DNA from 3 places in the Plantactinospora siamensis genome. Region 2 is predicted to be linked to each of the others. Evidence: riboswitches for the same ligand, from Rfam matches in the RefSeq annotation. Region 2 holds a riboswitch; each other region holds the start of a gene.
The links. Region 2 has a riboswitch for cyclic di-AMP ahead of ACFFHU_RS20250 (coiled-coil domain-containing protein). Riboswitches for the same ligand answer to the same signal wherever they lie in the genome.
Positions count from the first base shown of each region.

Region 1: linked by a shared signal. The riboswitch ahead of ACFFHU_RS03365 (C40 family peptidase) and the one ahead of ACFFHU_RS20250 (coiled-coil domain-containing protein) in region 2 are both predicted to bind cyclic di-AMP.
Region 3: linked by a shared signal. The riboswitch ahead of ACFFHU_RS21605 (transglycosylase family protein) and the one ahead of ACFFHU_RS20250 (coiled-coil domain-containing protein) in region 2 are both predicted to bind cyclic di-AMP.

Region 1 is NZ_JBHLUE010000002.1:396,713-399,976, reverse strand. Features, by position in the region: gene ACFFHU_RS03370 (pyridoxamine 5'-phosphate oxidase family protein) at 64-585, opposite strand; gene ACFFHU_RS03365 (C40 family peptidase) at 752-1,660, opposite strand; cyclic di-AMP (ydaO/yuaA leader) riboswitch at 1,797-1,929, opposite strand; gene ACFFHU_RS03360 (N-acetylmuramoyl-L-alanine amidase) at 2,165-3,264, shown strand, end outside.
Region 2 is NZ_JBHLUE010000016.1:626,607-629,870, forward strand. Features, by position in the region: gene ACFFHU_RS20240 (leucine--tRNA ligase) at 1-508, opposite strand, end outside; gene ACFFHU_RS20245 (cation diffusion facilitator family transporter) at 824-1,735, shown strand; cyclic di-AMP (ydaO/yuaA leader) riboswitch at 1,879-2,008, shown strand; gene ACFFHU_RS20250 (coiled-coil domain-containing protein) at 2,012-3,079, shown strand; gene ACFFHU_RS20255 (hypothetical protein) at 3,150-3,264, opposite strand, start outside.
Region 3 is NZ_JBHLUE010000017.1:237,195-240,458, forward strand. Features, by position in the region: gene ACFFHU_RS21595 (MFS transporter) at 1-772, shown strand, start outside; gene ACFFHU_RS21600 (class I SAM-dependent methyltransferase) at 855-1,550, opposite strand; cyclic di-AMP (ydaO/yuaA leader) riboswitch at 1,769-1,940, shown strand; gene ACFFHU_RS21605 (transglycosylase family protein) at 1,941-2,639, shown strand; gene ACFFHU_RS21610 (aminotransferase class V-fold PLP-dependent enzyme) at 2,781-3,264, shown strand, end outside.

The sequences.
Region 1 (3,264 bases), on a different contig from region 2:
CCACGAACCGGCGCCGGCCCCACGCGGGGGCCGGCGCCGGTTGGCGTTAAGAAGGGGCCCTTCCTATGCAGAAAGCGATAACAGGGGGCCCTTCCTTTCACTCTGGGCGGCGGCTGCGGGGTCGAGCCAGACCTGGACGCCGGGACGGTCCGTCCCGGCGCCGTCGAGGGAGCCGGCGCCGGGGCCCCGGCGGGCCACCATGGCCACGTCGACGCTGAACTCGAACAATCGCCAGTCCACGTGCGGCGCCGCGCGGAGCGAGCCGGCCAGCTCGGCCACCCGGGCGCGGTCGGTGACCGGCCGGGCCCGACCGGCCACGTACGCCTCGTCGTCGCTGTCCTCGGGTGGGAACGAGTGCAGCGCGTAGCGCCCGTCCCGTTCGAGGTCGCGCCGCTTCGGTGAGTCGACGACGAAGCAGTAGAGCCCGTCGGCGGTGATCACCGGGGACACCGGGTGCACCCGGGGGCCACCGTCGGCGCGCACGGTCGCCAGGTAACCCAGCCCCGGCCCGTACTGCTGGAGGAGGCCACGGATGGCCGCGGCGAGCTGGGGCTCGTCGGTGGCGAACTCGGTCCAGGATGCCATGGGATCATTCTATCGAACGCGTGTACGAAGGACCACGGAAACGCCGAGCGTGGCGGGGGTAATCACGCCGTGCCGGACCGTGTCGCTTCAGCCCGGCGCCCGCAACGACACCGGGCCCCGGTGGTCGCGTGCGCGACCCCGGGGCCCGGGCGGACAGCGGGGTGGGTCAGCCCGGCCGGCCGTAGCCGACGATGCTGCCCTTGTCGATGTTCTTCATCCGGACGTGGTCGCCGCTCTGCGGCGCGTGCACCACCCAGTCGTTGCCCACGTACATGCCGACGTGCGCGAGGCCGTTGTAGAAGACCAGGTCGCCGGGTTGCAGCTCGGACCGGCTGACGTGGCGCATCGAGTGGTACTGCTGGGCGGCGTTGTGCGGCAGGCTCACCCCGACCTGCGCCCAGGCCGCCAGCATGAGGCCGGAGCAGTCGTACGTGCTCGGACCATCGGCGCCCCAGATGTACGGCTTGCCGATCTGCTTGCAGGCGAACTTGACCACCTTGCCGGCGTCGCCACCCGGGTACTTGGCCGGGCAGGGCGCCGGCGCGAACACGCCGCCCCCGCCGTTGCCGTACACCTTGAGCCGCAGCTTCTGCAGCCGGTCGATCTCGGTGTTGATGTCCTTGGCCTTCTGCGCCAGCTCGGCTTCCTGCTCGGTGAGCTGGGCCACCAGCAGGTCGAGCGGCGCCTTCTGCGCGGCGTACTTGGCCCGCAGGTCGGACGCGGCCTGCACGTCCTGCTGCTGCTGGTGGGCGAAGTGGTCGAGCAGCTCGAGCTGGTCCACCAGCGCGTTCGGGCTGCCGGTGGTGAGGATGGCGTTGATGGCCGAGGCCTGGTCGCCCTTGTACGCCTCGGCGGCGAAGCCGCCGACCTTGTTCATGGCGAGGTCCACCTGCAGCTGCAGCGGCTGGATCTTCTTCTCCAGCGCGTCGGCCTGCTTGCGCTTGGCGTCCAGCTCCTGCTTGGCGGCGTTGTGCTTCTCGATGGTGGGTTCGAGCTTGTTCCAGGCGTCGTCGATCTGCTTCTCGATCTCCGCCGTCGACGGATCGGCGTGTGCGGGCGCGGCACCCATCAGCATCGCCATGACGCTGGCGACCGCTGCTACCGCGACGGAAACGACTGACCAACGCGAGCGCGACCGGGGTCCGGCGCCGGCGCGAGCCGGACGTACCGGAGCCGACCGCGGGGCATGGCTTGCCACCGAGGCTGGTACTCCTTCTCCCCTTCCCCGCCTACCGGGTTAGCTGACGGGTTCGGGCGGAAGAGAAGGCGCCCTACCGCGTTTCCGCGGATTCACCCCTGGGACGTGGGTCCCCGGTTCATACAACGATTCGGCGGTGTGAGCCGTTGCCGTCCCCCTTGGACGATCTGATACCGGCTCGACGGTGACCAAGAGTAGGTAAGCGCCGGGAGCCAGCGCAAGCCGACGCGCAAGTTCCATCGTTATGTATAACGGTCAGTAGCGGAGGGTGTCGGAAATGAAGAAAAGCTACGCCGCCTGCCGACCGATCGGAGTCTATTGACGCCGAGCGCCGCAGGGACGAGGGTGACCAGGAGCCCACAGCCAGGCAATGGAGGTTCGATGCACCGTCCGCAACTCGCACTGAGCAGGAGGATCCTGCTCAGCACCGCACTGGTCGGCGCGGCGTCGCTCGCCCCGACCGGTACGCCGGCGGTCGCCGCCGGATCCGACGACTCACGGCAGCAAGAGTACGCCTCGGCGGCCGCCGAGTACGGCGTACCGGCGAGCGTCCTGCTCGGCGTCTCCTACCTGGAGTCGCGTTGGGACACCAACGCCGGCGCCCCGAGCACCGCGGCCGGATACGGCCCGATGCACCTCACCGACGCCGCGCACGTCCGGGCGCTGCCGGTGTCCGGGCACTACGGCCCGGCCGAGGACGCCCGCGGCGACTCGGCCCGACCGATGCGGGCCCAGCCGCCCGCGACCAGGGCCGACGACGCGCCACCGGCCGCGTCCCTGCAGACGGTCGACGCCGCCGAGCAGCTCACCGGCGCCGGCGCCGGCGCGCTGCGTACCGACCCGGCCAGCAACATCCGCGGCGGCGCCGCGCTGCTGGCGTCGTACCAGAAGGAACTGGCCGGACCGACGGGGAGCGCGAGCGACCCGGCGGCCTGGTACGGCGCGGTGGCCCGGTATTCCGGCGCGGACAGCGCGGACGCCGCGGCCGCGTTCGCCAACGAGGTGTACGCCACCATCCGGACCGGCGCCGAGCGCACCACCGACGACGGTCACCACCTGCGGCTGGCCGCGAGCGCGATCGACCCGGTCCGCTCCTGGCTGAACCGGCTGGGCCTGCGCGCGCCCAAGCCGCGGCCGGACGGCCTGGAGTGCCCGAAGGACGTGGCCTGCATCGACGTGCCGGCGCCGTACGAGCAGTACGGGCCGACGGCCGGCGACTACGGCAACCACGACCTGTCGAACCGGCCGGCCCGGCAGAAGATCGACTACATCGTCATCCACGACACCGAGGGCAGCTGGGCCACGACGCTGGACCTGATCAAGGATCCGACGTACGTGAGCTGGAACTACACGATCCGCTCGGCCGACGGGCTGATCGCCCAGCACGTCAAGACCAAGGACGTGGCCTGGCACGCCGGCAACTGGTACGTGAACGCCAAGTCGGTGGGCATCGAGCACGAGGGCTTCGCCGCACAGGGCAC
Region 2 (3,264 bases):
TGACCGGCGAGGAGCGCCGGTACGCGAGGCCATGCTCGTACAGGGTCAGGAACAGCCACTGCGTCCAGCGGTAGTACTCCGGGTCGTGCGTGTGCAGCCGGGTCGACCAGTCGAAGCTGACCGCGTACCGCCGAAACGACTCGGCCTGGGTGGCGATGTTGGCCTCGGTCCACGCGGCCGGGTTCTCGCCGCGCCGGATGGCCGCGTTCTCGGCCGGCAGCCCGAACGAGTCCCAGCCCACCGGGTGCAGCACGTCGTAGCCGCGCTGGAACCACCAGCGGGCGATGACGTCGCCCAGCGCCCACGCCTCGGCATGCCCCATGTGCAGGTCGCCGGAGGGATAGGGGTACATGTCCACCAGGTAGCGCCGCTCGCGGCCGTCGTCCCGGCGCCGGAACGGGTCGAGCTCCGCCCAGACCTTCAGCCACTTCTCCTGTACGGCCCGGACGTCGTACGTCGGTGCCGGCTCGCCGCGGTGGTGGGACGTGGCCGGCGCGTGCTCGCGCATGATCGGGTCTCCTCGCGCTCTCGCTGCTGCCGATCGACGGGCCCGGGGTCGGGCGCGGCCACCACGGCGCGGTCGATCGGCGGGAGCGCGGCCCGGGCGGGTCCTGGGCACAAAAAAGCCCCTCGGGTACGAGGGGCGGCCGCGCTGTCGGTGGTCCCGGCGATCAGCGCGGCTCGGTAAGGCGGAGAAGCGTTCCCATGCCGTCAGGGTACGGCAACGTCCCCCGTGCCGGGCGTCCCTTTTCCGTCGGTTGCACATATAGCAATGTGAGCATACATTGGGCCACGGGTCCGGACGACGACGGAGGGTTGACGGGTGGGCGCGGGTCACGACCACGGGCAGTCGGTGCACGCCGCGGGCCAACACCGGGGACGGCTGTGGGCCGCCGTCGGCGTGCTCACCGTCCTCATGCTGGTCGAGGCCGGCGCGGCCTTCACCACCGGCTCGCTGGCGCTGCTCTCCGACGCGGGCCACATGTTCACCGACGTGCTCGGGATCGGGATGGCGCTCGCGGCGATCACCGCGGCGCGGCGGTCCGGCAGTGACCAGCAGCGGACGTTCGGCCTCTACCGGCTGGAGGTGCTGGCCGCCCTCGCGAACGCGGTGCTGCTGTCCGGCGTGGCCCTGTACGTGCTGGCCGAGGCGGTCCGCCGGTTCACCGACCCGTCCCCGGTGCTGACCGGTCCGATGCTGGTGGTGGCCGTGCTCGGCCTGGCTGCCAACGTGGTGGCCTTCGCGCTGCTGCGCTCCGGGGCGCAGGAGAGCATCAACATGCGCGGCGCGTACCTGGAGGTGCTCGGCGACCTGCTCGGCTCGCTGGGGGTCATCATGGCCGCCGGCCTGATCGCGCTGACCGGATGGTGGTGGACCGACCCGCTGGTGGCGGTGGGCATCGGCCTGTTCATCCTGCCCCGCACCTGGCGGCTGGGTCGGGCGGCGGTGCGGATCCTGGTGCAGGCCGCCCCCGAGCACCTCGAGGTGCCGGCGGTGCGGGCCCGGCTGTGCGCAGTGCCGGGGGTGGCCGACGTGCACGACCTGCACGTCTGGACCCTCACCTCCGGCATGGAGGTGGCCTCGGCCCACCTCACGGTCCGGCCCGGCGCCGAGCTCGGGGACGTGCTGGCCGCGGCGCGCTCGGCGCTGCACGAGGAGTTCCGGATCGATCACGCCACGCTGCAGGTGGAGCCCGAGGCCCGCCCCGACGGCTGCGGCCGGACCGACTGGTGATTAGGAGATCCTTAATTTTCACCCGACCGGTCCGGCTTTTCGGACATTCCGCCCGACGCACCGGGCGGCCACCGGGACCGCTCCCGCGCCCGCCCGTAAACTCGGCCCCGGCCTCTCGCCGGTAGGCGCCCACCGGCGCCTGCGAGAAGCCGCCGCCTAATCGCGCTACGCGAGCCGGGGAACCACGTACCAGGGGTGCATCCGCGTCATGCGGTAGGGATCTTCCGTCCCGAACCCGTCAGCTAACCCGGTCGGCGGCTGACGGAAGGACGCTTCATGGCACCTGCTCGACGCACCGCCGCCGTCATCGCGGCGCTTCTCGGGGCGGCGCTGTCGTGCGCCGTGCCCGCCCTCCCCGCCTCGGCGGGACCGGTCACCGCGCTGGCGGCCGCGCCGAACGGCACCGACGACGAGGGCGGCAGCGACACCCTCCGACAGCAGCTCGACGCCGCCTCGCGCGGCTACCTGGACGCCAAGGCCAAGCTCGACAACTCGACCAAGCGGCAGAAGGAGCTGGCCAGCCACCTGGACAGCCTCGACGGCGAGGCGCGGATGCGCAGCCAGACCGTCGGGAACCTGGCCGGCGCCGCGTACCGCACCGGCCGGATCGGCCCGGTCACCGCGCTGCTCAACTCCGACTCACCGGACGGCTTCCTGGACACCGCGGCCCGACTGCAGGTCGTGGCCAGCAACGAGGACAGGCAGCTGCGCGCGCTGCTCGACACCCGCGACCAGGAGAGCCGGGCCAAGCAGGCGGTGGAGAAGGAGATCGCCGAGCAGCGCACCCAGCTCGCCGTGATGGGCAAGCGCAAGCAGCAGGCCGAGCAGGCCCTCGCGGTCGCCGCACGCGGCCGGAGCACCGCCGGGTCCGGCGACACCGGCGACACGGGCAGCCCGGGCGGCACCTCGACGGCGGTCGCGAAGGCCGCGCCGCGCAACTCCGACGGCTCCTGGCCGGCCGAGTCGTGCAGCGTCAACGACCCGACCACCACGGGCTGCATCACCCCGCGCACCCTGCACGCGATGAACGAGGCCAGGGCCGCGGGCTTCACGCACTTCGTCTCCTGCCACCGCAACGGCGGGTCCGGTGAGCACCCCAAGGGGCGGGCCTGCGACTTCGCCGCGGCAAAGGGCGGCTTCGAGGGCGTGGCCAGCGGCGCCGACAAGACGTACGGCAACAACCTCGCGGCGTACTTCATCAAGAACTCCGACCGGCTGGCCGTGCTCTACGTGATCTGGTTCAAGCGGATCTGGCTGCCCAGCAGCGGCTGGAAGGCGTACAGCGGCGGCAACGGCGACCCGTCCAGCGATCACACGAACCACGTACACCTGTCGGTCTACTGACCGCACGTTCCCGGCGGCGGGGCCCGGTCGGCCACGCCGGAGACTTCCGGGCCGTGGAGTTCTGTACCGGCTACGGCCGGTACAGAACTCCACGATCTCGCGCCACGGGTTCGGCGGGCGGACCGGCGGCGTCGGGGCGCACGGGCGCGGCGGCGCGGACGTTCCGGCGGCCCCGGCGGGTCCGC
Region 3 (3,264 bases), on a different contig from region 2:
GACGGTCGGTTTCCTGGTTGCCGGGCCGCTGGCCGGCGCGCTGTCCGACCGGTTCGGCGCGCGGTTGTTCGCGGCCGGCGGCCTGGTGGTGATGGCCGGGTCGTTCGCGGGGCTGCTGCTGATCCCCAGCGACTTCAGCTATCCGGTCTTCGCGATCCTGGTGTTCCTCAACGGCCTGGGCGGTGGGCTGTTCTCCGCCCCCAACACCTCACTGGTGATGTCCAGCGTCCCGGCCCGGCTGCGCGGCGCGGCCTCCGGGATGCGCGCGACGTTCCAGAACGCCGGCATGGTGCTGTCGATCGGGGTGTTCTTCTCGCTCATGGTGGCCGGACTCGCCTCGTCGCTGCCGGGCACCCTCGACTCCGGACTGACCGCCCAGGGCGTACCGGCGTCGGCGGCGCACACGATCGCCCAGCTGCCGCCGGTGGGCACGCTGTTCGCCGCGTTCCTCGGTTACAACCCGATGGCCGCGCTGCTCGGCCCCGCGCTGCTCGGCGCGCTGCCGGCGGCGAACGCGCACACGCTCACCGGGCGGCAGTTCTTCCCGCACCTCATCTCCGGCCCGTTCCACGACGGACTGGTGATCGTGTTCTGGCTGGCCATCGTCATGGCCCTGATCGGCGCGGTGGCCTCGCTGCTCACGCCGCGCGGCCGTCCCACCGACGAACCGGACCTGATCAGCCGGGAGGCCGAGCTGGCCGACGAGGTGGCGGCCGTACCGCTGTCGCCGGCGTCCCGGTCCGCCGGTCCGCTCGCCGGCGAGGCCGGCTGAGCCGTCGCCCAAGATGGACGGCGAGGATGCCCCGCAGCCCGCGCGGGGCGGACACCGGATCGCCGCCGCCGGCCGGGCGGTCTCAGGCCGGCCTCCGGGCCCGGAACGCGAGCATGGTGGGCACGGGTGACCCGCCCTCGGCGAACCGGTCGAGGGTCAGCCCGGCGGCCAGGACGCCGTGCAGCAGCTCCGGCAGCGGCCAGTGGCTGGCGCCGACCTTGTCCCGCAGCCCCTGCGAACTCCACGACTCCATCGTCCAGTGACCGTCCAGATAGCCCGGCCGGATGACCACGGCCGCCGGGTCGGTCCGGTCGGCGAACCCGCCGCAGAAGCACGGATGCACGCCCACGTGCACGAACACGCCGCCCGGCGCCAGCACCCGGGCCACCTCGCGGAGCACGTCCGGGTACCGGGGCATGTCGGTGTGCGCCATCACGGCGGTCACGGCCGGCAGCGAGCCGTCCCGGAACGGCAGCCGCGCCGCGTCGGCGCGGACGGCGGGCAGCCGGTCCCGGGCGTGCTGGAGCATGCCGGCCGACAGATCCGCGCCGACCGGCGTCCAACCGAGCCCGCGCAGCTGCGCCGCGTACTCTCCGGTGCCGCAGCCCACCTCCAGGCAGGGGCCGCGGCCCGGGCCCAGCAGCCCGGCCAGCGCCGTCCGGATCCCCAGCGGGTCCCCGGCGGCCCGCTGTGCGGTCAGGAACTCATGCTCGTACCAGTCCGCGATGCCGTCGTACGCCGCCCGCCCCGCCGCGGCCCCGGCTCGTGTCTGCTCCATCACCCCATTCGACCGGTACGCCGGCCGGGCCGCGACCCGGAACCGGCCGCGTTCGCCGCGGGCTGAAGACCAGCCACACCTCGCCCGAAAGTCGGGGTACACCGGCCAACCAGGCAGAATAGCAGCGTTGAGTGCTGACTGGTGAGTAAGTCCACAATCAGTGGGCGGCGGCGAGAAACGCCGCCTAACGTCGCTGAGGTCCGCAATCGCGGGCACCGAGGTCGGTAACGCCTAATCCATGCCGCCGGCCGTCGGGACCCAGTCAAGGGGCATGGAGCGGGGGACCCAACGTTCCTCGGTGCACGTCACCTCGGGGTGAAGCCGCCAACGGCGGCCGGGCAACTCGGCCCGAACCCGACAGCTCACCTCGTCGGCGTGGAGGGCAACCACATGGCAACGCAGTACACCGCCCGGCACCGCCGGGTCACCGCCCGTCGGGTCGCCGTCGGCACGCTGGCCGTCGGCGCCGTCACCGGCGTCGCGGCGCTGTTCGGCCCGGCCGCTCCGGCGAGCGCCAGCGTCAACTGGGACGCCATCGCACAGTGCGAGTCCGGTGGCAACTGGCACATCAACACCGGCAACGGCTTCTACGGCGGCCTGCAGTTCACCAAGGGCACCTGGGCCGGTTACGGCGGGACCAAGTACGCCTCGCGCGCCGACCTGGCCTCCCGCGGCGAGCAGATCGCGGTGGCCGAGAAGGTGCTTCGCGGCCAGGGCATCGGCGCCTGGCCGGTGTGTGGCAAGAAGGGCGGCTCGACCAAGCACTACAGCTCGAAGTCGTCGAGCTCCGGCTCCTCGTCGGACCACCGGTCGGAGCGGGCAGCCTCGCGCGGCACCGTGCGGCACGCGCCGAAGAGCACCGTGCGGCACGCGCCGAAGAGCACCACCCGGCACAGCGCCCCGGCCGGGACCACCGCGCGCCGGGCCGCGGCCACCGGTGCGTACGTCGTCAAGCCGGGCGACACGCTGTCCACCATCGCCGAGGTGCAGCGCGTCTCCGGTGGCTGGCACGCGCTGTACGAGGAGAACAAGCGGACGGTCGGTGGCAACCCCAACCTGATCTTCCCGGGTCAGCGGCTCAGCCTCTGATCGACAGCTCCACGGCACCACGCGGACGCCCGGCCGGTTCGGCCGGGCGTCCGGCATGTCCGGGCCAAATCGGCGCGGTCCGGCCGGCCTGCGGGCCGGGGCCGCAGGGACCCGGGTCCCGGCCGGCATAGGGTGGCCGGCATGGATCTGGCCGAGGCGCAGCGGCTCTGGGAGCCGGAACCGGGCTGGCTCAACACGGCGAGCTACGGCCTGCCGCCCCGACCGGCCTGGGACGCGCTGCAGGCGGCCCTGGCCGACTGGCGGGTCGGCCGTACCTCCTGGGAGGGCTGGGGGGCGGCGAGCGAACGGTCCCGGGCCATCTTCGCCGAGCTGATCGGGGTGTCCGCGGCCGACGTCACCCTCAACGCGACCGTGTCCGCGTTGCTCGCGCCGGTCGCGTCGGCGCTCCCGTCCGGCGCCGTGGTCCTGGCGCCGGAGATCGAGTTCACGTCGAACCTCTTTCCCTGGCTGGCCCAGGCGGATCGCGGGGTGCGGGTGCGGACCGTCCCGGCGCCACGGCTCGCCGACGCGATCGACGCCGGGACGCACCTGGTGGCGTTCAGCCTGGTGCAATCCGCGGACGGGTCGGTGGCGCCGTACGACGAGATCGTGGCGGCCGCCCGAC